3 regions of the Pseudarthrobacter sp. Hb11 genome follow, and region 1 is predicted to be linked to each of the others. Evidence: riboswitches for the same ligand, from Rfam matches in the RefSeq annotation. Region 1 holds a riboswitch; each other region holds the start of a gene.
What was found. Region 1 has a riboswitch for thiamine pyrophosphate ahead of AC50X7_RS04935 (FAD-dependent oxidoreductase). Riboswitches for the same ligand answer to the same signal wherever they lie in the genome.

Region 1 (9,875 bases):
GCAGCTTTCCCAGTTCGCGCTTGGCGGGGGTGACAAGCCCGGGCGCCATGTAGGGCTCCCTGTCCACCTCGGCGCTGTTGAAGTGGTACTTCGCCGGGTTCTTCACGTACACGAGGATGTTGTCGTGCTTCGTGGGCCAGCGGTTCTTCGCGCGGGCACCGTAGTCGTAGGCCCAGATGATCTCGTTCAGGAAGCATTCCCGCCCGAAGATGGCGTCCAGCATCACCTTGGCATAGTGGACCTCGCGGTAGTCGAGGTGCAGGTACAGCGTGCCGTCCTCGGCCAGCAGGCGCCAGGCCTCCACGAGCCGTGGTTCCAGGAAGGACCAGTAGTCGCTGAAGGCGTCGTCGTAGCGGTGCAGCGCGCCCTTAATGGTGTCGTAGGAGCGTCCCTTGAAACCCACACGGTCGCCGGTGCCGCCGGCGTTGGCCACCATGGTGGTCTGCTGGCGCTGTTGGGGCCGGCCGGTATTGAACGGCGGATCCACGTATATCAGTGTGAAGGCGCCGTCCGGCAGCGACGGGAGGAACTCCGCATTGTCTGCGTGAACCACCAGGCTGCTGCCGTCCGGCGCCCAGACGGTGTCAGTCATAAAGGGTATTAGGCCTCGGTGCTGCCCGGCTGTACTGCTGTGTCGCTGCCGGCTACTACCTCGCCGTTGCGGCGGCGGGTACGTGTGCGGGAGCGGCGGGCACGCGAAGGCTGCTCGCCCTCGGTTGCGGTGGAGGTTGCGGCGGGTGCGTCGCCGGCAGCAGCGGGGGCTGCTGCTGAATCGGAAGTACGACGACGGCGCTCGCCGGCGCGGCCCGCGGAGTCACCGCCGGTGCGGCCGCCGTCGCGGTTTCCGCCCCTGCTGTCTCGGCCGCGGCTGGTGCGGTCCCGGCCGTCGCGCTCCCGGGAGGGAGCGCTGTCACGGCCGCCGCGGCTGTTCTTCTTGCCGGTTTCACCGAGGTCTTCGAGGACCTCGGCGTCAACGCCGGCAAGGGTGCGCTTGTCACGGGGCAGGCGGCCCTTGGTGCCTACGGGGATGTCCAGCTCCTCGAAAAGGTGCGGCGAGGAGGAGTAGGTTTCCACGGGCTCCGGAACACTCAGGCCCAGGGCCTTGTTGATCAGGCCCCAGCGGGGCATGTCGTCCCAGTCAACGAAGGTGACCGCGGTGCCCTTATTGCCGGCGCGGCCGGTACGGCCCACGCGGTGCAGGTAGATTTTCTCGTCTTCCACGCACTGGTAGTTGATCACGTGGGTGACGTCATCGACGTCGATGCCGCGTGCGGCGACGTCGGTGGCCACCAGGACGTCCACCTTGTTGTTGCGGAATGCGCGGAGGGCCTGTTCGCGGGCGCCCTGGCCAAGGTCACCGTGGATGGCGGCGGCGGCGAAACCGCGGTCCACGAGCTCCTCCGCCACCTTGGCGGCGGTGCGCTTGGTTTTGGTGAAGATGATGGTGCGGCCGCGGCCACGCGCCTGGAGGATGCGGGCCACAACTTCAATCTTGTCCATGCTGTGCGCACGGTAGATGAGTTGGCGGATGTCGCGCTTGGTGAGGCCCTCGTCATCAGGATCTGCCGCGCGGATGTGCGTGGGCTGCGTCATGTAGCGGCGGGCCATGGCGATGACCGGGCCGGGCATGGTGGCGGAGAACAGCAGGGTCTGGCGGACGGCGGGGGTGCCGGCGATGAGGGTTTCGACGTCGGGCAGGAAGCCGAGGTCGAGCATTTCGTCGGCCTCGTCCAGGATGACCATTTTGACGTTCTTGAGGCTCAGGTGCTTCTGCTTGTAGAGGTCGATGAGGCGGCCGGGTGTTCCCACCACGATCTCCACGCCCTTCGTCAGTGCCTCCACCTGGGGCTCGTAGGCACGGCCGCCGTAAATGGTGGCGATGCGGGCGTTCCGTTTGCGGGATGCCGTCTGCAGGTCATTGGCCACCTGGACGGCGAGTTCGCGGGTGGGCACGATGACCAGGGCCTGCGGGGCGCCGGGAACGGCCAGCTTCTCGTAGCCGGGGTCGTCCTGGCCTACTACCCGCTGGAGGGCGGGGATGCCGAAGCCAAGGGTCTTGCCGGTGCCGGTCTTGGCCTGGCCAATGATGTCGTGGCCGGACAGGGCAACCGGCAAAGTCATTGCCTGGATGGGGAAGGGGTGGGTGATCCCGGCGTCGGCCAGGGATTCCACGATATCGGCCCGGACGTTGTAGTCGGCGAAGGATTTCTCCTCGATTTCGTGCGGCTTCTCGTCCGAGATGATGGTTTCTTCGGGCTCGAGGACTTCGGTGCCGGACTCGTCGGTCAGGAGCTGGTGGGTATGCAATTCACTCACGGTGGAGTTTCCTTATTCATTTGGGCAATGGCGCTGCCTGCTCAACGGGCCGGCCGCAAGGCTGTTCCGGAGCACGCTCGGGCGCACACGCAATTCCAGTGGAAGCCGATCGCGGGCTATCTAAATGCTGGCACTGGTGACCAGCGGGTGTATCTCAAGATCGCGTAGGGGCGGGCTTGTTGGTTTCAAATCAAGGAAATCAACGACCGGGCATCCATTTCTACTTCTTCAGTCTAGCCGCAGACAGCCCAATTCCCGGCTTTGCGGCCCGGTGGGCACATGACACGGCTTGTTGCGCCGCTACTCCACGAGCTCGAAGTGGACTACCCTCGTTGCGATATCCGAGGAGACCAGGCGGACCCGGACCTTGGTTCCGGACTCCAGTTCACCGGCGCAACGGGCGGTCACGGCGGGGTCCGCGATCTGGATAATGCCCGAACCGCCGTTGCCGTTGCCGTTCTTCCCGTTCCCGTTCCTGCCGTTGCCGTTCCCGTTTTTACCGTTCTCTTTTTGCGGTTTGGACCCGGAGATCACGATCGCCTCGAATTCCTGCCCAATGTGGTTGACCAGTAGGGCCGCCTCCACGGTATCCAAAGCCATGCGCTCCATCCGAGACGCGAGCTGGTCGGAGCCGGCCATAATCTCGGGCAGGGTTGGAAGGGCATCCCGCGCCCACCCCGGCACATGGCCGCCGTTGCTCAAAGCCTCGCAGATCACCAGCACAAAGCGGTCCACCAGGCGGCGCAGCGGCGCGGTGGTGTGGGCGTAGGCGGCACCGATGGCCGACTGGTCAGCGTCCTCCGGCAGGGAGCCGTCAAAGGCGGTGTAGGCGGCGCCCCGGAACAGCATGCCGGCTGAGTGCATAATGGCCAGCTGGCGGGGTTCGGTGGGGTCCAGGCTGCGCAAGTATTCGCCGTAACTGACTTCGCCATCCCAGGGTTTGCCAAGAACCTCGGTCTGCAGCCGGAAGTGGTTCAGGGAGCGCTCATCCGGGGCCGGCATGGTGCGCAGGATGCCCACCTTCCCAGCCAGCATGAGCTGAGCCGCCGCCATCCCTGTCATGAGGGATATCTGGGCGTTCCAGTCCTCTACCGGAAGCTGGGGAGCAGCGGCAATCCGGTAGCCGCCGTCGGGAAGCTGGACAATCTCCTGTTCCGGCATGTTCAGGCTCGCGCCGCCGCGGACCCGTTCCAGCTCAACGCGCTTGAGTCCCACCTCTTTGAGGAGCTGCAGTACCGGCGAGGCGGAGCCGGCATCGAGTTCGGCCTGCACCTCTTTATAGCTGAGCTTCGCGCGGCTGCGCATCCTGGCCCGTTTCACGGTCACCGAGTTCACCTCGGCGGCGCTGTCCAGGCGGAAGTCCCAGACGAAGGCAGAACAGTCCTGGCCGGGGAGGAGGCTGCCGGCCTGTTCGCTGATCACTTCCGGATGCAGCGGGATCCGCCCGTCGGGGGCGTAGAAGGTCTGGCCCCGGCGTCGCGTTTCTGCGTCCAGGGGCCCGCCGGGGTTCACAAAGGCGGGGACATCCGCGATCGCGTACAGCACGTGGTAGCCATCGCCGTCGGCTTCAATAAACAGCGCCTGGTCCAGGTCCGTGGACGACGCCGGATCGATGGTGATGAAGTCGACGCCGGTGAGGTCCTCGTCAGGGAGCTGCAGGGACTCAACTGCCGCTTTCGCGTCAGCCACCGCGTCCTCAGGGTAGGAGCCCGGCAGCTCAAGCTCGGTCCGCAGGGCGCCCAGAGCTTCCTCGAGCGCGTTGGTGTGCTCGTGGACGTTGGGACCCAGCCGATGGTGTGACACGAAAATCAGCCTAGCCCGAATTCACGCCATAGTGCAGGCACCGGGCCCGGAGTGCCGTTGGTGGCCCTACCGCGTACCGCGCCTTCGGAGGTGGCAGGTGGCAGGTAGCGGGTGTCAGGAGTTGGGGGCGTTTAGGGCGGCGAGCAGCGACGCTGCGGCGGCTGCCGGATCGCTGGCCTCCGTAATGGCGCGGACCACCACAATCCGGCGGGCGCCCGCTTCCACCACCTGCTCCACGTTGATTTGGTCGATGCCGCCTATCGCAAACCAGGGAACACCGCCGTCGGGCTGCCCATCCTGCCCTGAACGCGCAACTTCGGCGGCATATCGCACCAGCTCGAGCCCGACGGCGGCCCGCCCGGGCTTGGTGGGGGTTGCCCAGACCGGGCCGACGCAGAAGTAGTCCAGCCCAGCGGGGGCCGCGGCCGCAGCGAGGGCGGCGTCCACCTGAACAGGGCTGTGGCTGGAAAGGCCAATGGCCGCGTTGCCGTTGAGCAAGGTCCGCGCAGCGCCCAGCGGCAGGTCTTTTTGGCCGATGTGGAATACCGGCGAGCCGGACAGAACAGCGATGTCCGCCCTGTCGTTGACCGCCCAGAGCCGGCCGTGCCGTTCTGCCGCCTCCTTGAGGACTGCCAGGAGCTCCAGCTCCTCGGCTGCCTCGATGGACTTGTCCCGAAGCTGGATGATGTCCACCCCGCCGGCAAATGCTGCATCGACGAACTGGTCAAAGTCGCCGCGGTCCGTGCGGGAATCCGTGCAGAGGTAGAGGCGGGCGGCGTGGAGGCCGTTGCTGACCTTGGCATTGCTGAGGACATCGGTGCCGGCGGCGGGGGTATGGGTCACATTCATGGGGAAAAGACTAGTTCCTCTACACTTGCCTCGTACTGCGGGAGCCCGCGGCAGCTGTCACAAAGCGCCGGGCTGAGAGGGCGTCAGAGCCGACCGCTTGACCTGATCCGGTTAATGCCGGCGTAGGGAAGGAGACACATGCGCGTACCATCCAACTGCCCTGTAGACAGCCCGCCCAGGCGCGTGGACGGAATTTTCCAGGCCGACGTGGCAGTCATCGGCGGCGGAGTCATCGGCCACAGCATCGCCTGGGAGGCGAAGCGCTCCGGCCGGACAGTGGTGGTCATCGACGACGCACCGGGTACGGGGGCCAGCTGGGCTGCCGCCGGAATGCTGGCTCCGGTGAGCGAGCTGCACTATCAGGAAGAGGATCTCCTGGAATTCATGCTGGACGCCTCGGCCCGCTGGCCCGCCTTCGCCGCCCGCCTCGCAGCAGCATCGGGGGCAGATCCGGGATACATCACGACGCCGACCCTCGCCGTGGGTGCGGACGCCGCCGACCGCAGGGCACTGATGGACCTGCGCGCCGTCCAGCAGGCGAACGGCCTTTCCGTTGAACCGCTGACCGTCCGGACTGCCCGGCAGCGCGAGCCACTTCTCAGTCCCGGGATTGCCTGCGCGCTGGACACCCCCGCAGACCACCAGGTGGATCCGCGGCTGCTGGTGGCCTGCCTGCAGGCTGCCTTGACCGGCGACGGTGACGGGGACGGGGTCGGGAACGGGAACGGAGCCGCCGGGCCCGGCACTGCAGCAGCGGGCGCCGTCGACGATCACGCGGTCCTGGCCCGGGCTGCCGGTCTGTTGTGGCACGACGGAGCCGTTGCCGGCGTACGCCTCGCAGGCGGCGGAACGGTGCTGGCCGCCGAAACGGTCGTGGCGAACGGGCTGCATGCGGCAGCCCTGGAAGCACTGCCCAAAGACTTGCACCTGCCGCTCCGGCCCGTCCACGGGGACATCCTGCGCCTCGCAGTTCCCGGCCATTTGCAGCCGCTGGTGACGTCCACCGTCCGCGGGCTGGTGCACGGCGTTCCGGTCTACATCGTGCCCCGCCGGGACGGCACGGTGGTGATCGGGGCAACCCAGCGTGAGGATGCGCCGTCGGCCGCCGATGCCGTCTCCGCGGGGGGCGTCTACCGGCTCCTCCGCGACGCGCAGGTGCTGGTTCCCGCCGTCGCCGAACTCGAGCTGCTGGAATCCACGGCCCGGGCCCGCCCCGGAACTCCTGACAACGCACCGCTGCTGGGGCGGGTTCCCGCCGCTGGTAAGGACGCTGCGCCGGACTCCGGGCACATTGCCGGCCTCATCATCGCCACCGGGTTTTTCCGCCACGGAGTCCTGCTGGCGCCGGCCGCCGCTGCCGTCTGCCGGGAGCTCCTGGACGGGTATGAAGACCCCCGCTGGGCTGCCTTCAACCCGGGCCGCTTCTCCGCCAAGCCAGGTGCCCGCACTCCTGCCCGCCTTCGCAACACACCGCCCATAAAGGAAACAGCATGAACATCACCTTGAACGGAACCCTGCACGTTGTGCCCGAGGGTGCCTCCATCACCGTGCTCGTCAGCGAGGTCACCGGGCGCCCCCTCGCTGCCAGCGGCCAGGCAACTGACGGCCGGAAACTTGGCGTGGCCGTGGCCCACAATTCACAGGTCGTGCCCCGCAGCCAGTGGTTTGCCACTGCGCTCGCGGACGGCGACGACGTTGAGCTCGTCACGGCAGTGCAGGGAGGCTGACACCATGACCGAAATCGTCACCACCACAAGCCTTGCAGGCCACGACGATCCGCTGGTGATTGACGGCGTCGCACTGACCTCCCGGCTCATTATGGGCACCGGCGGCGCGCCAAGCCTGGACGGACTGGGAGCAGCCCTGCTGGCCTCGGGCACGGGACTGACCACGGTGGCTATGCGGCGGTATTCCACCGCGGAGACGGGCTCACTCTTCCAGCTGCTCTTGGACCACGGCATCCGCGTGCTGCCCAACACTGCAGGCTGCTTCACGGCGCGGGACGCCGTCCTGACCGCCGAACTCGCCCGTGAGGCGCTGGAAACCGACTGGGTGAAGCTTGAAGTCATCGCCGATGAACAGACTTTGCTGCCGGACGCCGTCGAGCTGGTGGACGCTACGGAACAACTCGTCAACAGGGGCTTCAAGGTCTTCGCATACACCAACGACGATCCCGTCCTCGCGCTGCGGCTTGAGAACCTCGGGGCCACCGCGGTGATGCCGCTCGGGGCGCCGATCGGCACCGGACTGGGCATCCTGAACCCGCACAACATCGAGCTGATCGTGTCCCGCGCCGCGGTGCCGGTGGTTCTGGACGCCGGCATCGGTACTGCCTCGGACGCGGCCCTGGCCATGGAGCTGGGGTGCGACGCCGTGCTTCTGGCCACCGCCGTGACCCGTGCCCAAAATCCTGCGCTGATGGGGGAGGCCTTCAAACACGCGGTGATCGCCGGTAGGCTGGCGAAAGCGGCCGGCAGGATCCCGCGTCGCGAACATGCACTGGCGTCGTCGGCTATGGAGGGCCGGGCCGAGTTCCTGTAGCCCGCTCCCGGTGCCGCGGACGCCAACCATCAGGCGAGGAGCAGCTATGGCCGGCAAGGACGTTCTTTCTCCCGAGCGGCTCGAGGACGCCTTGGCTGTCCTGCCGGACTGGCGGTACCGCGAGGGTGCACTGGTGACCGTGTACAAGCTGCCGACGGCGGCTGCCGCACTTGAGCTGATTGCCGCCGTCGGGCGCCTTGCCGAGGAACAAAACCACCACCCTGACCTGGACTGGCGGTACAACCGGGTGTTCCTCTGCTACACCTCCCACGACGCCGGGGGAGAGGTCACAGCCCGCGACGTGGGCGCGGCCGAAGCGGTGCGTGAAGCTGCAGCCGCGCTCCAGGCAGTTGCTGAGCCGGAGAGGCACCCTGCCAGCTCTTAACCGACTGTGACCACCGCCCAAGGGCAGTGGTCATAGTCGTTGCTTGGCTTGCGATTCCGTACTTGCGATTCGGTTAGAGCTTCAGGGCATCAGTCAACCGTTGCAGGTCATGCCTGGCCCTTGTGCGGCCCAAGTAGAGGACCACAGCAACCGCCGCGGCCGCTCCCAGAACCATGGGCAGGACCCACGGCAGCCACGTCATCCCCGGCCGGTAGCCAAAGCCCGCAGCCATCAGGATGATCCAGCTGACAGCTCCGACACCCACGCTAACGGCCGCGGGAAGGACTACTCCGTATTTTGTGTGCCGCTTGTCGTTGGCCCAGACGATAAAACCTGCGGCCGCCGTCACCAGCACCACGATGGTCAGCGAAAGCATGGCTCTCCTTGAAATAACCGCCCGTCAGCGGTGCCTGGGGCTAGAACTGGCCGAAACCTACGCGACGGACCTCTTCGGCGCCGATTTCCACATACGCCAGTGCCTTGCCGGGAACAATGATCAGGCGTCCTTTGTCATCCTTCAGGCGCAGTTCGCCGCCGTTGCTGATGGCTTCCTGCACGACCTTGGCCACTGAGTCTGCATCATCATTTGACTCCAGGACAATTTCGCGGCCAACGTTCTGCACGCCGATCTTAATTTCCACAGGGGGCCTCCCAGCCGGTTCACGTTTCTCGGGTTATGTCTTATTTGTAGTCTAGGACTCTTTGGGGAAGCGAGAGATTCCGCGCCAAGCTAAACGGTAGATGAGGTCGCTGGCCACATTGAGGTCCAGGTTCCCGTCAGTTTCGAGCCAGTACCGGGCACTGACCTGTGCCATCCCGGCAAGCCCGCGGCCCAGCAGCTCTGCCTCCAGGTGGGGAAGCTTGGTGTCCTCGGCGATGACGCGTGCAATGGCATCGGCAAACGTCCGGTTAAACGTCTCCAGCCGCGCGCTGACATCGGGATCGTTGATGAGGTCGGATTCGAATACGAGCCGGTGGGCCTGGTCATCGTTGGCGATGAACTGGAAATAAGCCCGCATGACGGCCTGCACGCGTTCATCATTGTCCGTGGTGGAGTTCAGGGCTCCCAGCATCAGGTCAGTGAGGGATGCCAGATGGCTTTCGAGCAGGGCAAGGTACAGTTCCCGCTTCGAGGGGAAGTGCTGGTACAGGACCGGTTTGCTGACGTGCGCCGTCTCAGCGATTTCGTCCATGGCTGCGCCGTGATAGCCGTTGGCCACGAAGACTTCCTGTGCCGCGGAAAGGAGTTGCGCGCGTCGCTCGTCCCGGGGAAGCCGGGCGGACCGTTGCCCGGCGGGGCGCGGAGCGGTTTGCGGTTCGGCTGCGGACGGGCCGTCAGCCCGTGCTTCATGGACCACAGTTGTCCTTCTTTCCCTTGCAGTTACCCCCACTCTACTTCGGGGTAATATGACCCGGCGGTATCCCGGGGCATACATTGAAGTATGGCTTCGACATTCACCGCAAATGTTTCGACTGTTTCACTGGATCCGCTCGTTGAACCGGCAGGTGAGCTCACTCCTGACGAGGTGGAACGCTATTCGCGGCACCTCATTATTCCCGAGATCGGGGCGCTGGGGCAGCGGCGGCTCAAGAACGCAAAAGTACTGGTGATCGGCGCCGGCGGGCTCGGATCTCCGGCTCTGCTCTACCTTGCGGCTGCAGGGGTGGGAACGCTTGGAATCATCGACGATGACGCCGTTGACCTCAGCAACCTGCAGCGCCAGGTCATCCACGGCGTGGCCGACGTCGGGCGGCCCAAGATCGAATCGGCGCGGGACGCCATCGCCGCCCTCAATCCGCTGGTGGATGTCCGGCTGCACAACGTCCGCCTGGATGCTTCCAACGCCCTGGAGCTGTTCGCCGGCTACGACCTGATCCTGGACGGCGCCGACAACTTCGCCACCCGCTACCTAGTCAACGACGCCGCCGCCATCCTGGGTAAGCCGTACGTCTGGGGCTCCATCTTCCGTTTTGACGGGCA
Region 2 (9,875 bases), on a different contig from region 1:
AGTCTTGAGGCCCGCCGGATGGCTTGAACCAGGAGCCCGAAGCTCTGGCCCAGCGTTGCCTTCAGCCGCTGCAGGGCACTGCCGCGGGAACCAACGCCGCGGGCACGGCGGGCCATCCCAATGGTCTGCCACTCCTCCGCCATCAGCCCCACCAGGCGCATGGCGGCCAAGGTCCCCAGCACAAACCGGTGCGGAAGGCGCGCCTTTTGCGCCAGCGCATCGGCAAGGTCAGTGGGATCGGTACAGCTCATCAGCAGCACCGCCGGGAGCGCAATTGCCAGGCCACGAAGCATGAACCCGACCCCAAGTTCCAGCGAGCCTTCGCTCATGGTCCAGATGCCGACGTCGATCAGCGTCTTTCCGCTGTCCGCCGCCAGGATGGAGGTGCTCCAGCCGCCGACGGCCGCGGCAAGGATCAGCGGCCACCCCCGCTGCCACAGCAGCGTCAGGGTGAGCCCCGCCAACGGGAACAGCAGGAACTCAAAGGCCAGCGCCACGGAGGCTGACACCCAGTCGATGGACAGGGCCAGCACGGCCGTGATCAGGAAGACGGCCGCGAACTTACTCAGCGGGTTGGCGCGGGTCAGCAGGGCGTGGTTGCCGCGGATGTTCAGCTCCTGCCTCACGGCGCCACCGCCGCTGCCGCCATGCGCAGTTCCGTTCCGCCCAGCGCGGCCGTGAATTCGGCGTCATGCGTCACGGACACCACGGCGGTGCCGGCGTCCAGGAGTTCGGACAGGAACGATGCCAGCTCCGCCCAGGTGTTGGCGTCCTGCCCGAAGGTGGGTTCATCCAGGACCAGGACCTGGGGATGCGCGGCCAGGACTGTGGCCACCGAGAGCCGCCTCTTTTCACCGCCCGAGAGCGTATACGGATTTGCGTCAACGAGTTCGGTGAGCCGGAGCCGCTCCAGCAGTTCATCCACCCGTTCCTCGCCGTGCCCGAGATGCCGCGGGCCAAAGCGCAGTTCGTCGAGCACGTTCCCGGTGACGAACTGGTGCTCGGGTTCCTGGAACACCGTGCCCACCCGCTCGATCAGCTGCTCCGCCTTCCATTTAAACGGGTCAATTCCCGCACCGCGACTAAGCGCCAGGGTGGCGGAAACCTTGCCGTCGACGGGCCGCAGCAGCCCTGCGAGGGTCAGTGCAAACGTGGATTTCCCTGCGCCGTTGGGCCCGGTGATGGCCAGGGCCTGCCCTGCCCGGACCTGCGCGGAAATCCCCTGTTGCACCGGCACGGGCGCCAGTTTGCGGAGACCCTTGCGGCGGGCACGTTCCCGCGATATGGCCAGTTCCTCGGCGGCAAGCAGAAGGTCCCCGTTGCCGGGAGCAGGATCCGCCGCACGGAGACGCGTAGCCGGCACGTGGCCAGGCACCCAGACCCCGGCCACGATAAGCATGCTCCGGGCTTCCCTGAGAACCTGGTCCGGCCGCCCATCCAGCAGCACGGCAGGATCCGTCGAAGAGCCCGGCTGCAGCACCACGATCCGGTCCACCAGGTCCTTCCAGACAGACACGCGGTGTTCCACCACCACCAGTGTTGCCCCGGTTTTGTCGAGGCAACGGCCAACGGCGTCACGCACCTCCACCACCCCGGCGGGATCCAGGTTGGCCGTCGGCTCATCGAGGAGGAGCAGCCCCGGCCGCATGGCAAGGATGCCCGCGAGCGCCAGCCGCTGTTTCTGCCCGCCGGACAGGGCCGACGTCGGGTGGTCCAGCGGCAGGTGGGAGAGCCCGACGTCGTCCAGGGCCTCATGCACGCGGGCCCAGATATCGGCGCGGGGCACGGCGAGGTTCTCGGCGCCGAAGGCGACGTCGTCACCTACCCGCGAGAGGACCACCTGCGTCTCCGGGTCCTGCTGCATCAGTCCGGCCCTGCCGCGCTGCCCGCGGGGGGAGGCGCCGTCAATCAGCAGCGAACCCGACTCGTCGGAATCCCCGGCCGCGCCGCCGTCGTCGGTGTCCTCAGCGTCCCCCAGCACCCCGGCCAAGGCATGGAGGAGGGTCGACTTGCCTGCCCCGGACGGGCCCAGCAGGAGCACGCGCTCCCCCGGCCGGATGTCCAGGTCAAGGGCACGGACAGCAGGCCTGGACCGCCCGGCATGCCGCCAGCCCCAGCCGCGGGCGGTGACGGCAGCCGGCTGCGACGCCACCGACGCGCCGTGGAGGGAAGGAGCTGTCATCAGGAGAGGACTGGCTCCGTAGCTGCCTTGCGCGACGCAAAGGAGCTCAGGACTCCGGTCTTCGCCAGGCCGCGGGTGGCGAGCCAGGACAGCGTGCCTGCGATGACGGCACCGGAGACCGCGGTGAAGATAATGTAGGCAAGCTTGTCCCCGCCGGAATAGGCGATGTTCCAGCCCCAGGGCGCGAAGGAGTCATTCAGGCCGCAGAACAGCCCGGCAGCAGCGCCGGCGAGCAGGGAAACCGGCAGGTTGAACTTCCGGTACACAAAAATCGCGAAGATGATTTCGGCACCCAAACCCTGGACAAACCCGGAGAACAGCACGGAGGCGCCGTACTGCGAGCCCATGAGCAGTTCGCCGGTGGCTGCAACGGTCTCGCAGAAGAGTGCGGCCCCAGGCTTGCGGATGATGAGCATGCCCAGTACCGCGGGGATCATCCAGCCGCCGGCCAATAAGCCGGTGAGCGGAGGGTAAAGGGCGTTCATGGGCGCCGAGACTGCGGCCGCCCCCTGGGACCAGGCCCAGAAAATGACGCCGCCGGCGATGGCGATCAACGCCGCCACCACGATGTCCACGACGCGCCAGGACCTGCTGGTGGTCTTCTTGATTGCTGTAGTTGCCATGCGATTCCTCCTGAGGAACAGGAGGGGAAAGCACGGCAACGGCACGCCGCTGCGGTGCTTCGAGAACTCGACTCCCTTGCGCCGGTACTAACCGGATCAGGTTCGAGGGTCTGCGGCTGTCCGCACTCTCAGCGCCCACCTGCGGATCCTGGCTTGGCCAGTGATGCCCGACGGCGGCGCTCCCCTGTCGTTGAATGTTTCTGTTGGTAAATATTTGCCCTGGTGGGCGGGGTCCAGTTTACACCGGAGGAGGGGTAGATTGTGGGCCATGACTGCCAATTCCCCCCATGTGACTGAGTTCGATCCGGATTCCGATGCCACCCAGCCGGAAGGTTCGCTGCAAGCGCTTATCGCCCGGATTGAGGGCGAAATCCGGGAGCTTCAGTTTCCTGGCTTCTCCATGGACGATGCACTGAATCTGGGGCTGCTGCTCGTCGAGCTGGGCAAGGAGGGCCAGTTCCCCATCGCGATTGACATCACCAGGGGCGAGCAGGTCCTGTTCCATGTGGCCCTGACCGGTGCCACCCCGGACAATGAGCACTGGATCCGGGCCAAACAGCGCACCGCCGCCCGGTACGAGGCGCCCTCCCTGCTGGTGGGGCTGCGCGCCCGGCTCGGCGGCGGACGGATTGAGGACCAAGGCTGGTTCGATCAGAGCCGGTATGCCGCCCACGGCGGCTCGTTCCCCGTGTACGTCACTGGCGTGGGGGCAGTGGCCACGGTAACTGTTTCAGGGCTTCCCCAAGTGCAGGACCACAACCTGGTGGTACAGGCCCTGCGCGAGGTCCTCAGCTCCATGCGCACGGACTGACGCCGGGCCTCAACGGGCGCAATGGACCCCCGGGAACGCCCGGAGTACATTCAAAGCGGGTGGCGGGAAAGTTCCAAAGGAGGGGCGCCATGCTCGGTAATGCAGCCGACAACCAGGTGCGGGCGGCCGTGGACAAGGCCGCGGAGGAAATGATCTACATCGGCCCGGACCACCCTTACTATCCCCTGCTGGCGGAACTGGTGTCCGCCGTCGGGAATGCCTGGCAGCAGGGGTATGAGCACGGCCGCCGCGGCGGGCACCATCCAAACCCCTATGTGTGGAGCACCCCGGAGGATTAAGGCCACCAGCGGCCGCGGAAATTGTGGCTGGCAGGGCGGCCGGCAGCTGCGCGGGTTCCAACAGCAGGATGGCCTTACTTAGCTTATATTAGTAATCATGCTTACTATGTTGTCTCCAGGCTTTTGAGGAGACAGGTCATGACAGTCAGCACCCGCGCCACCGGAGCGAGGACAGGCCTGCAAAAGGCGGCCCTTGCAACGGGTACCCTCTTCCTGCTGGTGGGTGTCCTGGGGTTCATCCCCGGGATCACCAGTGATTACGAAGCACTGGGCATGGCCGGACACGGTTCGGGAGCCCTGCTTATGGGTGTCTTCCAGGTGTCGGTCCTGCACAACATCGTGCACCTGGCCTTCGGCGCGGCCGGACTGCTGCTGGCGAGGACCCACCAACAGGCAAGGAGCTTCCTCATCTACGGGGGCGTCATCTACCTTGTCCTGTGGCTGTACGGCCTCCTGGTGGGCGATGAGACCCCCGCAAACTTTGTCCCCCTTAACGGCGCCGACAACTGGCTGCACCTTGCCCTGGGCCTTGCCATGATCATCCTCGCCATCCTGCTTTCCCCGCGCACCACCCCACGGCGCAGCCGCAAACGTGACCTGAAATCACAGCCTTGACCGAAGCCGCCACCGTCGACGGCGCAGCACCGGCAGCACCCCTGCCGCCCAAAGGAGCATCATGAAGATCCCGGAACCCAGAGGTCCCATCAGTACCGCCCTGTTCAGTGCCCTGGCAGTTACCGCCGGGACCGACGACGCCGCCGCAGGCGTCGAGGAACTGCGCCGGCAGGTCACGGCACAGCTGCAGGCAGCCGCCGACATCATCGGGGACGACGACGTCCAGCTGGCACTTTTCTGCCTCTACGAGCTTCACTACTCCGGCCTTGAAGGCGTGGGGGACGACTGGGAATGGGAGCCGGGCCTCATCCAGGTCCGCCACCTGCTTGAAAGGCCATTCGAAGCAGCGCTGCGGGCAGCAGCCGAATCAGCAGCAGGGGAGCTGGACCTGCCGCCTGCGGCAGAGTTGACCAGTGACGCCGTGGCCGACGTCCTGTTCGGCCTTGCCGCCGCCGACACCGGACCCAGCGTGTCCCGCTATGTGTCCAAAAAGGCGACCCTGGAGCAGCTCAAGGAGTTCCTGGTCCACAAGTCGGTCTACCAGCTCAAGGAAGCGGACCCACACACCTGGGCCATCCCCCGGCTCACTGGCAGGCCGAAGGCTGCACTGGTGGAGATCCAGGCCGACGAGTACGGCGGAGGGCGCCCGGAACGCATGCACAGTGCGCTCTTTGCCCGCACCATGCGGGGCCTGGGAATGGACGACCACTACGGCGCCTACCTCGACGCAGTCCCGGCCGTGTCCCTTGCAGCGGTGAACATGATGTCCCTGTTCGGGCTCAACCGGCGGCTCCGCGGCGCCATCACCGGACACCTTGCCATCTACGAGATGACCTCCTCACAGCCCAACCGCCTGTACGGCAACGGTTTCCGCCGGCACGGCTTCGACGCCGAGGTGACCCATTACTTCGACGAGCACGTGGAAGCCGACGCGGTCCACGAGCAGATCGCCGGCCGCGACCTCGCCGGAGGTCTCGTAGAAGCGGAACCCGAACTGCTGGGGGACGTTCTTTTCGGGGCGACGGCTGTCATGGCGATCGATGGCCGGCTTTCGACACACCTTTTAGCCTGCTGGGAAAACGGCGAGACTTCGCTGAGGGCGGCAGTGCCGGCAGCAGCGTGAGCACAACAGCCATCAAGCAGTCTGCCGAATACATCCTGCCGCTGCGCTGGACCGGGGATTCGGACCTTCCGGACCTGGCTGCCTACCTCGGGCGCCTCTCCGGGTGGATACCCGTGACCGTGGTGGACGGCTCCGCTCCGGAGCTGTTCGAGCGGCATCGGGCCGCCTTCCCGCCTGCCATCCGCCACATCCGTCCGGAGCAGGGCGGCAACGGCGGCAACGGCAAGGTGGCCGGTGTGATGACCGGCGTCCGGGCGGCCGGGGCGGAGCTGCTGGTAATAGCCGACGACGACGTGCGCTACACGCGCGAATCGCTCGCCGCCGTCGTCAATCACCTTGAGTCGGCGGAGGTTGTGCGGCCGCAGAACTACTTCGACCCCCTGCCGTGGCACGCTTGGTGGGACACGTCCAGGACCCTGATCAACCGGGCCTGGTCCGCAGACTTTCCGGGCACGCTGGCCGTGCGCCGGAGCGCGTTGCTGGTTACCGGCGGCTACGAGCCGGTCCTCTTCGAAAACCTCGAGCTGATCAGGACCGTCAAGGCTGCCGGCGGCCGGGAGAAGATCCTGCCGGACCTGTTTGTGGCCCGGAAGCCGCCCGGGCCGCGCCACTTCCTCAAGCAGCGCACGCGCCAGGCATACGACGACTTCGCCCAGCCACTCCGCCTCGCCGCGGAACTTTCCCTGCTTCCGGTGATTGCCGCAGCAGCCTGCCTTCCCTCGAGGCACCGCGGTAGAGCCTTCCTGGCACTGGCGGCGGCACCGGTCATCATTGCCGGAATCGGGCGGCGGCGGCACAACGGGACAACGGTCTTCCCCTTCCGCGCAGTGTGGTGCGCACCGCTGTGGGTCCTGGAGCGGGCGGTCTGCATTTGGATCGCCCTTGCCTACCGCTTGGGCGGGGGTGTCCCCTACGCCGGGACCCAGCTGAAGACTGCAGCCCACTCCGAAGCCGAACTCCAGCGCCGGCACTCCGGAATGCTGGGCGCCATGCACCAACAGCACCCACAGACTTCCGCCCGCAAACCCCACCAGGAGCAGCCATGAACCAGGAACCCGCCGAAAGCTCAATCGTGGTGTGCCCCGACGGGCCGCTGATTGTCCGGGGCGACTTTGAAATCGTGACGCCCTCCGGGGACCCGGTCCCCCGGCAGCGCCAGACCGTGGCGCTGTGCCGCTGCGGCGCATCGGCCATCAAGCCCTACTGCGACGGCACGCACAAAATGATCAAGTTCAGGACGGAACCGCCGGCGGACTGACAAGGCCGGTGCCGAGGATCAATGTAAGTCCCGCTGTTGACAGCCCGGGGCTGGTCAAGAAGGATGGACGACATCCTGAAAACGCTTTCTCAGCAGGAGGGCGCGCGTCTTGCACAGCCTGCACAGCGCCATCGACCGGAAGTCGCTGGTCCGCCGTCACAACGTGGAGCAACAAAGCCTTGATCCGCGCAGTCCCGTCTCAGTAGGAAACGGGGAGTTCTGCTTCACCGTGGACCTCACCGGCCTGCAAACCTTCCCCGCGGCGTACCCGGTGGGCGCCCGAAGCGAACTGCCACCGGGCACGCTGCTGGGCACGCAGTCCCAGTGGGGCTGGCACTGCGTTCCGCCGGACGGGAACTACCGGCTGGAGGATTCCAGCATCCTCTACGACTCGCCGCGGGGACCGGTGCCGTACGTGGACATGGCAAGCGGCATGGTGGACGGAGAGGAAACCCGGACGTCCCCTTCGGAGGCCTGGCTGCGAGCCAACCCGCACCGCCTCGACCTGGGCAGGATCGGATTCACCCTTTCCGGCAGCAATGCAGGCCCTTTGGATGTTGAAGACATTTCAACCCCCTGCCAAGCACTCGACCTCTGGACCGGCACGGTCACCAGCAGCTTCACCCTCCGTGGCCATCCGGTGAGCGTGACGACGGCGTGCCATCCGGACCGGGACGAACTGGGGATCCGTGTGGAGTCCTCCGCGCTCCGCCAGGGCCTGGGCATCTCCTTTGCTTTCCCCTACGGCTCGAATGCCTGGCATGACGCCGCCGACTGGTCCCACCCTGAAGCCCACACCACCTCGCTCGAAGAGTTGCCCGGAAACCGCATTTGCCGGCGCTGGCTGATACACCGGGAGCTGGACTCATCCGGCTACCAGGTGGCGGTCACAGGGGCCGGGGTGGAACTCAGTTCCACGGGCCCGCACGAGCTTGTGCTGCGGGCCGTAGGCGGACACGACGTCCTGGACGTCGCAGTCCATTTCATCAGCACCGGTCAAGGTGACTGCCTGCTTCGTGGCAGCGCTGGAATCGGCAAGGGCGGGTCCGGAACCGGCACGCCGGCCACCGCCCTGCCAGGCACCGCCGTGGTGGAGGCATCCCGGGCCTGCTGGCCGGACTTCTGGAAGTCAGGAGGCGCCGTCGAACTCGGTGGCACTGACGATCCCCGGGCAGCGGAACTGGAACGCAGGATAGTTCTCTCCCAGTACCTCACGGCCATCAACTGCTCGGGTTCCCTGCCACCGCAGGAGACCGGGCTCGTGTGCAACTCCTGGCGCGGCCGCTTCCACCTTGAAATGCACTGGTGGCACGCAGCCCACTTCGCGCACTGGAACCGCACCCCGCTCCTGCTCCCGGCGCTGCGCTGGTACGGCTCCGTCCTGGAACGGGGGCGTCAAACAGCCAAAAGCCAAGGGTTCGACGGCGTCCGCTGGCCCAAGCAGGTGGGGCCGGACGGGCGGGAGAGCCCAAGCACCATCGGCACCTTCCTGATCTGGCAGCAGCCGCACCCGATTCACCTTGCTGAACTGGCTTACCGGGCCGAGCCGTCAAGGGAGCTGCTCGAGGAGTTCGCAGGGATTGTGTTTGAAACAGCGGAGTTTATGGCCAGCTTCGCGCACCCCACGGCACGGGGGTTCGAACTGGGCCCGCCCCTGGTCCCGGCGCAGGAAAGCTACGAGGCAATGAGGGGCGCTGTCACCAACCCCACCTTCGAACTCGCCTACTGGCAATGGGCCCTGCGCATTGCCAGTACCTGGCGGGAACGCCTTGGCCTGGAACCGCGGGAGCACTGGCAAGCGGTGGCGGACGGCATGGTCCGGCCAAAGGTCATCGACGGCACCTACGCCGCGATCGATGTCGAGCCTTTCACCATCCGCGCCGACCACCCGTCCATGCTCTGCGCCCTCGGCGTCCTGCCGCTGACCGACCTCATCGATCCGGAAATGATGCGGGCCACTTTAGCCGGAGTCTTCACGGACTGGGACTGGGACAGCACCTGGGGCTGGGACTACCCGGTGATGGCCATGACCGCGGCGCGGTTGGAAGATCCGGAAGCCGCCGTCGACGCCCTGCTGCTGGACGCCGCCAAGAACACCGTGCTGCCGAACGGGCACAACCGGCAAACCGGTTCCCTGCCCCTGTATCTGCCGGGCAACGGCGGGCTGCTGGCCGCCGTCGCCCTGATGGCTGCCGGCTGGGCCGGCGGACCGGACCGGCACGCCCCGGGCTTCCCGCCGCACTGGATTGTGGCTTGGGAAGGCCTGGTAAAGGCCCCGTAGCGCCGCTGCCTGGTCCTGGGGACTGCTCGCCGCCGCTGAGCCGGGCGTGCATGGCTGGCGGGCCTGTGCTCTTGAACGGCAGAGGGCAGTTAGGCTGGGTACAGCCTGTTTTCCGCCCGCAAGGAGTACTAAGAATGAATTTCTTCATCAAGCTGCTCGGCACCGGTGTGAGCCTCGGCGCCGGTTTCGCCGGGACCAAGCTGGTTAACACCATCTGGGAAAAAACCACCGGACGGAAGCCGCCTACCGGCAAGGACGAGGACATTCCCACGAGCCTTCAGTCGGCGCTGACGTTCGCGCTGATTTCGGCCTCGGTCAGCACCATCATCCAGGTCCTGGCCAACCGCGGCACGCAGCGGGCCATCACCCGGTTCGCGAAGAGCCAGGACATCGTCTGACCAAACGGGACCGTTCAGCAGTTACTTTGCAGGGCCGTCGCCGGAATCGTCCTCACGGGCGGTTTTGGCGGCGGCTTTTTGCACTACTGCCTCCAGTTCATCGGACGTCAGCAGCTCGCGGTGCAGGTGCTTTGTGCGGTAACCCGCCCGGCCAACCATGTGGGCGGACACCGGCACCGTCAGAAGCTGGAAGATCCAGGCCACCACCAGGACGGGCCACACCCACCAGGTCCGCATCTGCAGACCGATGGCCGCCAGCAGCAGGAACAGTCCCAGCACCTGCGG
Region 3 (9,875 bases), on a different contig from region 1:
GAAGTAGACGTCGAGCCACAGGGCGCGGACCAGCCCGCTGACGGCAATGGCCAGGACAAGGGCAAGGAACACAAAACGCCAGCCCGTTTTTCGGGGCTGGCGTTTTGTCTGGTCCATAAGTCCGTATCCTGGGCGCTGGTGCATGGCTCCGGCGCTGGCCGGATACGGCTGCGGCCCTGCCTCTGTAGGTCTGTTAAGGACTTACTTGGCGGTGCTGAAGTCGCGCTTTTCCTTGATCTTCGCAGCCTTACCGCGCAGTGCACGCATGTAGTAAAGCTTGGCGCGGCGCACGTCACCCTTGGTAACGAGCTCGATCTTGTCGATGATCGGGGAGTGTACCGGGAAGGTACGCTCCACGCCGACGCCGAAGGAAACCTTGCGGACCGTGAAGGTCTCGCGGATGCCGTCACCCTGGCGGCCAAGGACGAAGCCCTGGAATACCTGGACACGGGAGTTCTTGCCTTCGATGATGTTCACGTGAACCTTGAGGGTGTCACCCGCGCGGAACTCGGGAACATCGGTGCGCAGCGAAACTGCATCTACGGAATCGAGAATATGCATGATTGCACTCCTGGTGAACGCCACAGGTCATTCACTTTGGGTCACGGCAGCCAAGCCCGGACGCTTGCAGCGCTACCGGAAATTACTGCCGAAAGGTAAGTGGTCCGCTCTCTTTCACTGATTGAAGAGGACGGTTGTCTTAGCTGTTGGTTGCGCTCCCCCTGTGGCAGGTGCGGACCCAGCAGACACAAGGACTAATTTTGCCACAGTCCGCCACGTACAGCCAATTTTGGTTCCTTCCGCGTCGAACCGGCGGCCGGGTCAGTCCGGCTGTTCCGCCTGCGCGTCCGGGCGGCGCAGCAGACGGCCGTCGACGACGTCGTACCCCAGGTCCTGCAGGGCGGTGCGGTCGGCACGCGGCAGCTTCCCGGCGTCGAACGTTTCGAGCAGGTCCGGGCGGCGCTCCGCCGTCCGTCGGTACTGTTCGCTGCGGCGCCACTGCGCAATTTTTCCGTGGTTGCCGCTGAGGAGCACGGCCGGCACTTCGCGTTCCCGCCAGACGGAAGGCTTGGTGTAGACAGGGTACTCCAGCAGCCCGTCGGAATGGGACTCCTCCACCAGCGACTCGGGGTTGCCAACAACGCCCGGCAGGAGCCTGCCGATGGCCTCCACCATGGCCAGGACGGCCACTTCCCCGCCGTTCAGGACGTAGTCGCCCAAGCTGACGGGGCGGACGGTGAAGTGCTCGCGGGACCACTCGATGACCCGCTCATCGATGCCCTCGTACCGCCCGCAGGCAAACGTCAGATGTTCCTCCTCGGCCAGCTCGTAGGCGAGGGCCTGCGTGAACCGCTCCCCCGCCGGCGATGGAACGATCAGGACCGGCTTGCCCGCATCTTCCGGACGGTCCGTTGCGATCGAGGAGAGTGCCTGGGCCCACGGTTCAGGTTTCATCACCATGCCGGCGCCGCCGCCGTAGGGTGTGTCATCCACTGTGCGGTGCCTGTCCGTGGTGAAGGCGCGGAGGTCGTGGACACGAAGGTCCAGCAGCCCGTCCTGGCGTGCCTTGCCGATCAGCGATAGTTCCAGCGGCGCCAGGTACTCGGGAAAGATGCTGACAACGTCGATCCGCATTTAGGCTTTGCCTTCGGTTTCCGGCACACCGTCCTGGTCGGGCCCCGCCTCCTGGTCCGAGTTGACCTCGAACAGGCCGTCCGGCGGGGTGAGGAGGATGAACCCTTCCTCGATGTTGACCTCGGGGACGATCTGCTCGACGAAGGGAATAAGGATCTCTTCCCCATCCGGGGTGGTGACCGTCAAAAGATCCTGTACGGGCATGGTGTTCAGTGCGGTGACCTTGCCCACTGCGCGGGAACCGACGCGGGCCTCGAGCCCGACCAGTTCGTGCTCGTACCAGCCTTCGTCGTCGTCCTCGTCGAGCTCTTCGGTTTCGATGAAGAGCTTGGCTCCACGCAGGGTCTCCGCTTCATTGCGGGTCCCAACCTCGTCGAAGCCCAGCAGGAGAATGTCCTTGTTCCAGCGGGCGCTGCTCACGGTAAGCGGACCTGCGGACGCCGGTTCCACCACAAATTCAGTACCCGGCACAAACCGGTCCCCAGGGGCGTCCGTCAGGACCTGGACCGTAACTTCCCCGCGAATGCCGTGGGGTTTGCCGATTCGTGCCACCTGGAGCTGCATGTGTTCCTCTGTCTTGGATGTGGTTGGCGGTGTTCTGGTGAAAGCACTCCGGCCCCTCCACCGTTTGGTGGAGGGGCCGGAGCAAAAACTGATGTTGCTGAGCGCTCAGCGGCGGCGGTCGGTGTCGACGACGTCGACCCTTACCGGTTCGCCGCCGGCCAGGGCTGCCACAACGGTGCGCAGTGCGCGTGCCGTGCGGCCCTGGCGGCCGATCACCCGTCCGAGGTCGTCCTGATGGACCCGCACGTCGAGGGTGTCCCCGCGGCGGTTGCTCTTGGAGCTGACCTTGACGTCATCCGGGGAATCAACGATCCCCCGGACCAGGTGTTCGAGCGCTTCTGCCAGCAATTTACTCAGCCTCGGTGGTCTCTGCTTCGGCCGGTGCCTCGGCTGCGTCAGACTTGGATGCCTTCTTGGTGATGGCTTCCGGGATGATCACAGAACCCTTTTCCGGGGCAACGAAGGCTTCCTTCGGAGCTTTGGTCTTCAGGGTGCCTTCCTGGCCCGGGAGGCCCTTGAACTTCTGCCAGTCACCGGTGATCTTCAGGATAGCGGCAACCTGCTCGGACGGCTGGGCGCCGACGGAGAGCCAGTACTGGGCACGCTCGGAGTCGACCTCGATGTACGAGGGCTCTTCGGTGGGGTGGTACTTGCCGATCTCCTCGATGGCGCGGCCGTCACGCTTGGTGCGTGAGTCTGCGACGACGATGCGGTAGTACGGTGCGCGCATTTTGCCAAAGCGCTTAAGGCGAATCTTTACGGCCACTTTTGTGGTCACTCCTGTTTCAGAAAGGGGGTGAACCCGGCGTTCTGCACCCGTGGGGCGGGCCGTACTTGCGGGCTCGAAGGACAGGATCCGGACGCGGAGAGAGGGGCCACGCAGATCGAGTACCTGTTTATTGTGCCAGATGAGCGTCCGGATTTCGACTTGGGACCCCGCCCGCCGTCACCGGGCAGGGAAGCCGACGGTGGTGTCAGGAGGACCAGACGTACAGGCCGGTGCGTTCTGCGTCGTCGATTCCGCCGGCCAGTTCCGCCAGCTGCTGCACATAGGTCCGTGCCTGGGCTGCTTCGAACGGCATGTCGTCCTGGGCTGCCCACTGCTCGGCTACGTCGTCGAGGACGTTGCCTTCCCCCTCGGTTTCATAGGAGAGCAGGTCCGCCAGGGCACGGACCATGGCGGCCGGGACAGCCAGGAGCGAATCGCTCGAAACGTCCACCATGGTCAGCTCATAGTCGGACCCACCGGCGTGCACCGCAGTGCCGGCCAGGTCGCCGAGCTGCTCTACTTCGAAATCACTGATTCCCTGGATCCTGACAGCATCGCCGGCAGGCGCGCTTCCGCCCTGGTCCAGGATTCCGGCGCGCTTCAGCGCGCCTTCGTGGGTGGCCACAAAGATTTCGGTAAAGCCCATGGGAATTGCCCTCATTCCGTCGACGGTGCGGCCTTCAGGAAAGCGGCGCCCGCCGCCCCGGCCGTTCGGCTTCAGCCTAGTACAAAGCCCGCCCCTGCCCAGGCGCGGGGGGCCTGCGCAGGGGGCGCAAGCGTCAGCGGACCGCCACCCGGATTCTGTTGCGCCAGGGATCCTCGAACCGCAGCTCCGCGCCAGTGTGATGGGCCGGCAGCCCTGCGACCTTCAGGCGGTCCGCGAGAGCCCCGACGTCGTCTCCGGACGGCACCTCGATGAGTACCTCGCCGAGGCCGAGTGTGTCCTTGCGGGGCCCGGCGCCACGGCTGTTCCAGACATTCATGGCCATGTGGTGGTGGTAGCCGCCGGCGGAGACGAACAATGCCTGCCCGTGCCAGCCCGCAGTCTTTTCGAAGCCGAGGATCCCCACGTAGAAGTCGCGGGCAGAATGGACGTCGCCCACCTGGAGGTGGACGTGGCCAATTCCTGCCACGGATCCGTGCTGGCGCTCCAGGGATTCTTCGGTGAGGTGCTGTTCCAGGTAACGCTGCGGCGGCAGGGCCAGGCTGTCCATGACCACGTCGGTGCCGTTCCAGGACCAGTTGCTCCGCGGCCGGTCCCAGTACAGCTCGATGCCGTTGCCTTCCGGGTCGTTGAAGTAGAAGGCCTCACTGACGAGATGGTCGGCGCTGCCCGTGAACGAGCGGGGCTCGAACTGTGCCGCGGTGGCGATGGTGGCTGCGAGGTCTGCCTGGTTGTCAAAAAGCAGCGCCGTGTGGAAGAGGCCGGCCTCTCCCCTGCCCGGGAGGTTCAGCCCGGGAGCGGGCGCAAGGTGGACCAGGGGCTTCTGCAGGCGGCCGAGGTAGATTCCGCCGTCCTGCTCGGCGACAACCTCAAGCCCAAGGGCCCGCTGGTAGTAATCGGTCATAACCTTCATGTCGCCGACCTTGAGCATCACGGTGCCCATGGTGAGGTCGGCGGGAAGAAGGTCCTGGCTTGCGGTTTCTGCAGTCATGTGGGAACTCCCGGTGCTGGGGCCCTTTGGGGTGGGGGCCTATGACTATTAAAATTACTTGAAGCTTCAATTTATTCCAAGTGCCACAAAAGTCCTCCCGATGCCGGCATCAACGAAGGACGCGGCCGCCCAGCACAACGTTTGCCAGCCCGCTGACCGTTTCCGGAACCTTCCGCGGATCCTCCCTGCACAGCACGACGTCGGCGCGGGCCCCCTCCTGCAGACCCTCGGCGCCCAGCCACTCCCGGGCGCCCCAGCAGGCGGCGTCGAGGGCAGCGGCCATGGGAAGCCCTGCGTGATGGAGGGCAAGGATTTCATCGGCGATCCTGCCGTGCCGTATGACGCTGCCGGCATCGGTACCGGCGTAGATCTGCACCCCTGCCTCGTACGCCTCCAGCACCCGCTCCGCCCGGCGCTCCCACAGCGCGCGCATGTGTGCGGCGTACCGGGGAAACTTGGGCTCCGCCTGCGCTGCGATGTCCGGGAAAGTGGCGATGTTGATGAGGGTGGGAACAATGGGGATGCCCTGCTCCACGAACCGCGGGAGGTGCCGCGGCAGGAGCCCGGTGGCGTGTTCGATGCAGTCGATGCCCGCGTCCAGCATCTGGTCCAGGGTGTCTTCGGCAAAGCAATGCGCGGTGATCCGGGCCCCCTCGTCGTGCACCGCCTGGACAGCGTCCCTAACGACGGCGGCGGGAAACGACGGCGCCAGGTCACCGGCGCCGCGGTCGATCCAGTCCCCCACAAGCTTGACCCAGCCGTCGCCGTCCCGGGCCTGCTTCCGGACGGCTTCCACCAGGCCGTCCGGTTCAACTTCCTCAGCGAAACCCCGTAAGTACCGGCCGGTCCTGGCTACATGCCTGCCGGCCCGGATCAGCACCGGCGCGTCGCGGCTGTCCTGCAGGAAGCGGGTGTCAGCAGGGGAACCGGCGTCCCGGGCCAGCAATGTGCCTGCGTTCAGGTCCGTCCGGGCCTGTTCCTCCGCCGTCGCAGGATCCACGGCGCCGCCGGGTCCCAGCCCGATGTGGCAGTGGGCATCAACGAAGCCCGGAAGCACGCAGCCGTCCAGGACCCGTTCGGGAACGAGCGGCGGCCGGGTGAAGGTCAACAGCCCGTCAACGGACCACAGTCCCCGCCGCACGGTGTCCGGCCCGGTGAGCACCGGGCCGCTGAATTCGATAACTTCCGGCATTAGGCCCCTCTTCCTCGCCAGTCAGGCTAGCACCGGCAAGGTGACAAGCCCCTCCCGGACGGCTGTGGTAGCTTCGTTCCTGACCACACGGGTGCCCCTGCAGGGGCTGAGATCGGGCTGACGCAGCCTGCGACCGTTGAACCTGTCCGGGTAATGCCGGCGAAGGAAGTGAGTATTCCCTTGCGTACACCAAAAGCACAGCTGGGCCCCGCCCACATTCCGTCCGGTATGACGGCCGGCGGCCAGGACCAGCCACCTGTTACCCAGTCGCTGAAGTCCCATTCGCTGGCCTATATCCACGATGAAACCTCTGGTATCCGGGTGCCCGTCACTGAGATTTCCTTGGCGGACTCGCCAAACGGCGAGGCCAACGGCCCGTTTCGCACCTACCGGACGGCAGGCCCGGGAAGCGACCCCGTCCGTGGCCTCAACCCCTTCCGCGCCGAGTGGATAGCAGCACGTGGGGACACGGAAACCTACGGCGGCAGGGGACGGAACCTGTTCGATGACGGCCGCTCGGCTGTCCGCCGCGGTGCCGCCAGCGTGGAGTGGAAGGGCACGCCGCCGGTGCCCCGCCGCGCCGTCGAAGGCAGGACGGTGACGCAGATGCGCTATGCACGGCAGGGCACCATCACGCCCGAAATGCGTTTCGTGGCGCTGCGGGAGAACTGCGATGTGGAGCTGGTCCGCAGCGAACTGGCTGCCGGCCGCGCCATCATGCCGAACAACATCAACCATCCCGAGTCCGAACCCATGATCATCGGCAAGGCCTTCCTGGTGAAGATCAACGCCAACATCGGCAACTCGGCCGTCACCAGTTCCATCGCGGAAGAAGTGGACAAGCTGCAGTGGGCCGCGCAGTGGGGCGCTGACACCGTCATGGACCTGTCCACCGGTGAAGATATCCACACCACCAGGGAATGGATCATCCGCAACTCGCCGGTTCCGATCGGCACCGTCCCCATTTACCAGGCCCTTGAAAAGGTCAACGGCGAAGCGAACGCGCTGACCTGGGAAATATTCCGCGATACCGTCATAGAGCAGTGCGAACAAGGCGTGGACTACATGACCGTCCACGCCGGAGTCCTGCTCCGGTACGTTCCCCTGACCGCCAACCGGGTGACCGGCATCGTGTCCCGCGGCGGGTCGATCATGGCAGGCTGGTGCCTGGCGCATCACCGCGAAAACTTCCTTTACACGCACTTCGACGAGCTTTGCCAAATCTTCGCCAGGTACGACGTCGCGTTTTCGTTGGGCGACGGCCTGCGGCCCGGCGCGACGGCGGACGCCAACGACGCCGCGCAGTTCGCCGAACTGGACACCCTGGCCGAGCTGACGCAGCGCGCCTGGGAATACGACGTGCAGGTGATGGTGGAGGGCCCCGGCCACATACCGTTCCACCTGGTCCGGGAGAACGCCGAACGCCAGCAGGAGCTGTGCAAGGGGGCGCCCTTCTACACGTTGGGGCCGCTGGTTACCGACGTGGCACCGGGGTACGACCACATCACGTCTGCCATCGGCGCCACGGAGATCGCCCGCTACGGCACCGCCATGTTGTGCTACGTCACTCCCAAGGAACATCTTGGCCTGCCCAACAAGGACGACGTCAAAACAGGGGTGATCACCTACAAGATTGCGGCGCACGCAGCAGACCTCGCCAAGGGCCACCCGGGTGCGCACGAACGCGATGACGCGCTGTCCAAGGCGCGGTTCGAGTTCCGCTGGCGGGACCAGTTCGCGTTGTCCCTCGATCCGGTGACGGCCGAGGCATTCCACGACGAGACCCTTCCTGCGGAACCCGCCAAAACCGCGCACTTCTGCTCCATGTGTGGTCCAAAGTTCTGCTCGATGAGGATCAGCCAGGATATCCGGGACGAATACGGTTCAGCGGAGTCCCAGGCGGCACTTGCAAAGCTGGCGTCCGGCATGCGGGACAAGAGCCAGGAATTCCTGGCCGCCGGCGGCAAGGTCTACCTGCCTGAGCCGCGCGTCTCCGCCGGACGCCCGGGCGCCTAAGAGGCCCGGGCTGACTGGACCCGGCTCACGTCGCTGATGAACGAGCGGATAATGCGGTCCCCTTCGCGGGAGTCCTGGGGCCGGTGTCCTCCCGCCGCCGTGCGGTGCAGGGCGCCGGTTTCCCGCAGGTACCCGGCAATTTCCTCGTAAAGCGGCTCCCATCCCCCGGTCAGGACAAGGGTAGGAACGCCGGGAACAATGTGCAGCGGGGCTTCCCAGGAGGTGGCCTGGAGCCGGAGCCGCCTGGCGGAACGCTTCTCCTCCACCGTGGCCGGGTGTTGCAGGTCCGTGGCGTAGACCCTGCGGACAAACTCGCGCTGGAAATCCTGGTCACTCATCTGGTGCCGGACGTCGAACAGTGGCTGCATAAGACCGATGTGCGCGGCCGTGGCCGGCAGCTCGGCTGTCAGTGACAGGCAGGCCGGCTCCACCAGCGTCAAGGAAAAAACGAGGTCCGGACGTTCGACGGCTGCCATCATGGCTGAGATGGCTCCTTGGGCGTGCGCCACGATATGCCCTCCGGCAGCACCCCTGCCGTCGTCGGCAAGGGACCGCAACACAATGGCCGTGTCCTCCTCGAAGGAGGACTCTACGGGCTCCGCCACCGGATCGTAGCCGTGGCGGCGCAGGAACAGCGCGTCATAGGACAGTGCCATACCGTGCTGGCGCGGCCAGGCCACGGAGCCGAAGCTGCCGGCGCCGTGCACGAACACTACCCTCTGCTTGAACATGACCCAACCCTATTCCACGGCACCGACATCCCCGGGACCGCCCCAACAGACTTGCAGTTAGTGCACCGAAAAGCGCGTTTCAGAGCGTTATGTGCCAGTCAGTTGGGACAGGGGTTACTGGCCCAGGAACTTGTCGAAACCCTTGGGCAGGTTTAGCTGCGAAGGATCGAAGTCGCCTGTTTGCTGGCCGAACGCAGCTCCGGTGGGCAGCGCCTTGGCGGCATTGGCACGGCGGGCCTCAGCATCCTTGCGCTCCTGGGCGGCCTTGGCGGGGTTGCCGGACTTGGCCTTTTTCTTGGGGGCGTTCTTGGCGTTCTTCCGCGCGCCGGCGCCCGCTCCGGGCATTCCCGGCATACCAGGCATGCCCGGCATCCCGCCCTGGGCCATCTTCTTCATCATCTTCTGGGCCTGCGCGAAGCGCTCCAGGAGGCCGTTGACCTCGGAGACGTGCACGCCGGAACCGCGGGCAATGCGGGCCCGCCGGGAGCCGTTGATGATCTTGGGAGCCACACGCTCGTGCGGCGTCATGGACCGGACGATAGCCTCGACGCGGTCAATCTCGCGCTCGTCGAACTGCTCGAGCTGCTGGCGGATGTTCTGCGCGCCCGGCATCATCATGAGCATCTTTTTCATGGAGCCCATGTTGCGGATCTGCTGCATCTGCGCCAGGAAGTCGTCCAGGGTGAAGTCCTCCTGGTCGGCGAACTTCTTCGCCATCCGGGCGGCTTCATCCTTGTCCCAGGACTTCTCGGCCTGCTCAATGAGCGTGAGGACGTCACCCATGTCGAGGATACGCGAGGCCATCCGGTCCGGGTGGAAGAGCTCGAAATCGTCGAGGCCTTCACCGGTGGAAGCAAACATCACGGGCTTGCCGGTGACCGACGCAACCGAAAGCGCGGCACCGCCGCGGGCGTCGCCGTCGAGCTTGGACAGCACGATGCCGGTGAAGTTCACGCCCTCGTCGAAGGCGTGCGCAGTGTTCACGGCGTCCTGGCCGATCATGGCGTCAAGGACGAACAGGACTTCGTTGGGCACGATGGCGCGGCGGATCTGGCGCGCCTGCTCCATCATGTCGGCGTCCACGCCAAGGCGTCCGGCGGTGTCGACAATAACGACGTCGTGCAGCTTTTGCCGGGCTTCCTCAACACCGGCGCGGGCCACCGCCACCGGGTCACCGGCAGGGTGCTCAAGTTCGGATGACGTGGCTCCGGGGTGGGGCGCGAACACAGGCACCTTGGCCCGCTCACCAACCACCTGGAGCTGGGTGACGGCGTTCGGGCGCTGCAGGTCGCAGGCCACCAGCATGGGACTGT

Region 2: it holds a riboswitch for thiamine pyrophosphate, as region 1 does, so the genes downstream of both, AC50X7_RS08175 (ECF transporter S component) here and AC50X7_RS04935 (FAD-dependent oxidoreductase) in region 1, are expected to answer to the same signal.
Region 3: it holds a riboswitch for thiamine pyrophosphate, as region 1 does, so the genes downstream of both, thiC (phosphomethylpyrimidine synthase ThiC) here and AC50X7_RS04935 (FAD-dependent oxidoreductase) in region 1, are expected to answer to the same signal.

Annotation. Positions count from the first base shown of each region.
Region 1 is NZ_JBWZCM010000002.1:258,804-268,678, reverse strand. It holds gene AC50X7_RS04955 (DNA-methyltransferase) at 1-592, opposite strand, end outside; gene AC50X7_RS04950 (DEAD/DEAH box helicase) at 601-2,316, opposite strand; gene AC50X7_RS04945 (RNB domain-containing ribonuclease) at 2,617-4,119, opposite strand; gene thiE (thiamine phosphate synthase) at 4,234-4,968, opposite strand; TPP riboswitch at 4,996-5,114, shown strand; gene AC50X7_RS04935 (FAD-dependent oxidoreductase) at 5,107-6,462, shown strand; gene thiS (sulfur carrier protein ThiS) at 6,459-6,695, shown strand; gene AC50X7_RS04925 (thiazole synthase) at 6,700-7,509, shown strand; gene AC50X7_RS04920 (4a-hydroxytetrahydrobiopterin dehydratase) at 7,556-7,894, shown strand; gene AC50X7_RS04915 (hypothetical protein) at 7,968-8,270, opposite strand; gene AC50X7_RS04910 (DUF3107 domain-containing protein) at 8,311-8,535, opposite strand; gene AC50X7_RS04905 (TetR/AcrR family transcriptional regulator) at 8,587-9,252, opposite strand; gene moeB (molybdopterin-synthase adenylyltransferase MoeB) at 9,337-9,875, shown strand, end outside.
Region 2 is NZ_JBWZCM010000003.1:335,324-345,198, forward strand. It holds gene AC50X7_RS08165 (energy-coupling factor transporter transmembrane component T family protein) at 1-626, opposite strand, end outside; gene AC50X7_RS08170 (ABC transporter ATP-binding protein) at 623-2,182, opposite strand; gene AC50X7_RS08175 (ECF transporter S component) at 2,182-2,805, opposite strand; TPP riboswitch at 2,861-3,001, opposite strand; gene AC50X7_RS08180 (heme-degrading domain-containing protein) at 3,074-3,616, shown strand; gene AC50X7_RS08185 (hypothetical protein) at 3,706-3,915, shown strand; gene AC50X7_RS08190 (DUF4383 domain-containing protein) at 4,054-4,530, shown strand; gene AC50X7_RS08195 (iron-containing redox enzyme family protein) at 4,592-5,653, shown strand; gene AC50X7_RS08200 (glycosyltransferase family 2 protein) at 5,650-6,699, shown strand; gene AC50X7_RS08205 (CDGSH iron-sulfur domain-containing protein) at 6,696-6,911, shown strand; gene AC50X7_RS08210 (hypothetical protein) at 7,021-9,192, shown strand; gene AC50X7_RS08215 (DUF4235 domain-containing protein) at 9,327-9,590, shown strand; gene mnhG (monovalent cation/H(+) antiporter subunit G) at 9,612-9,875, opposite strand, start outside.
Region 3 is NZ_JBWZCM010000016.1:14,570-24,444, forward strand. It holds gene lepB (signal peptidase I) at 1-117, opposite strand, end outside; gene rplS (50S ribosomal protein L19) at 202-561, opposite strand; gene trmD (tRNA (guanosine(37)-N1)-methyltransferase TrmD) at 823-1,635, opposite strand; gene rimM (ribosome maturation factor RimM) at 1,636-2,199, opposite strand; gene AC50X7_RS16895 (RNA-binding protein) at 2,305-2,547, opposite strand; gene rpsP (30S ribosomal protein S16) at 2,549-2,965, opposite strand; gene AC50X7_RS16905 (hypothetical protein) at 3,174-3,614, opposite strand; gene AC50X7_RS16910 (VOC family protein) at 3,748-4,623, opposite strand; gene AC50X7_RS16915 (amidohydrolase family protein) at 4,733-5,815, opposite strand; TPP riboswitch at 5,893-6,000, shown strand; gene thiC (phosphomethylpyrimidine synthase ThiC) at 6,044-7,831, shown strand; gene AC50X7_RS16925 (alpha/beta fold hydrolase) at 7,828-8,562, opposite strand; gene ffh (signal recognition particle protein) at 8,677-9,875, opposite strand, start outside.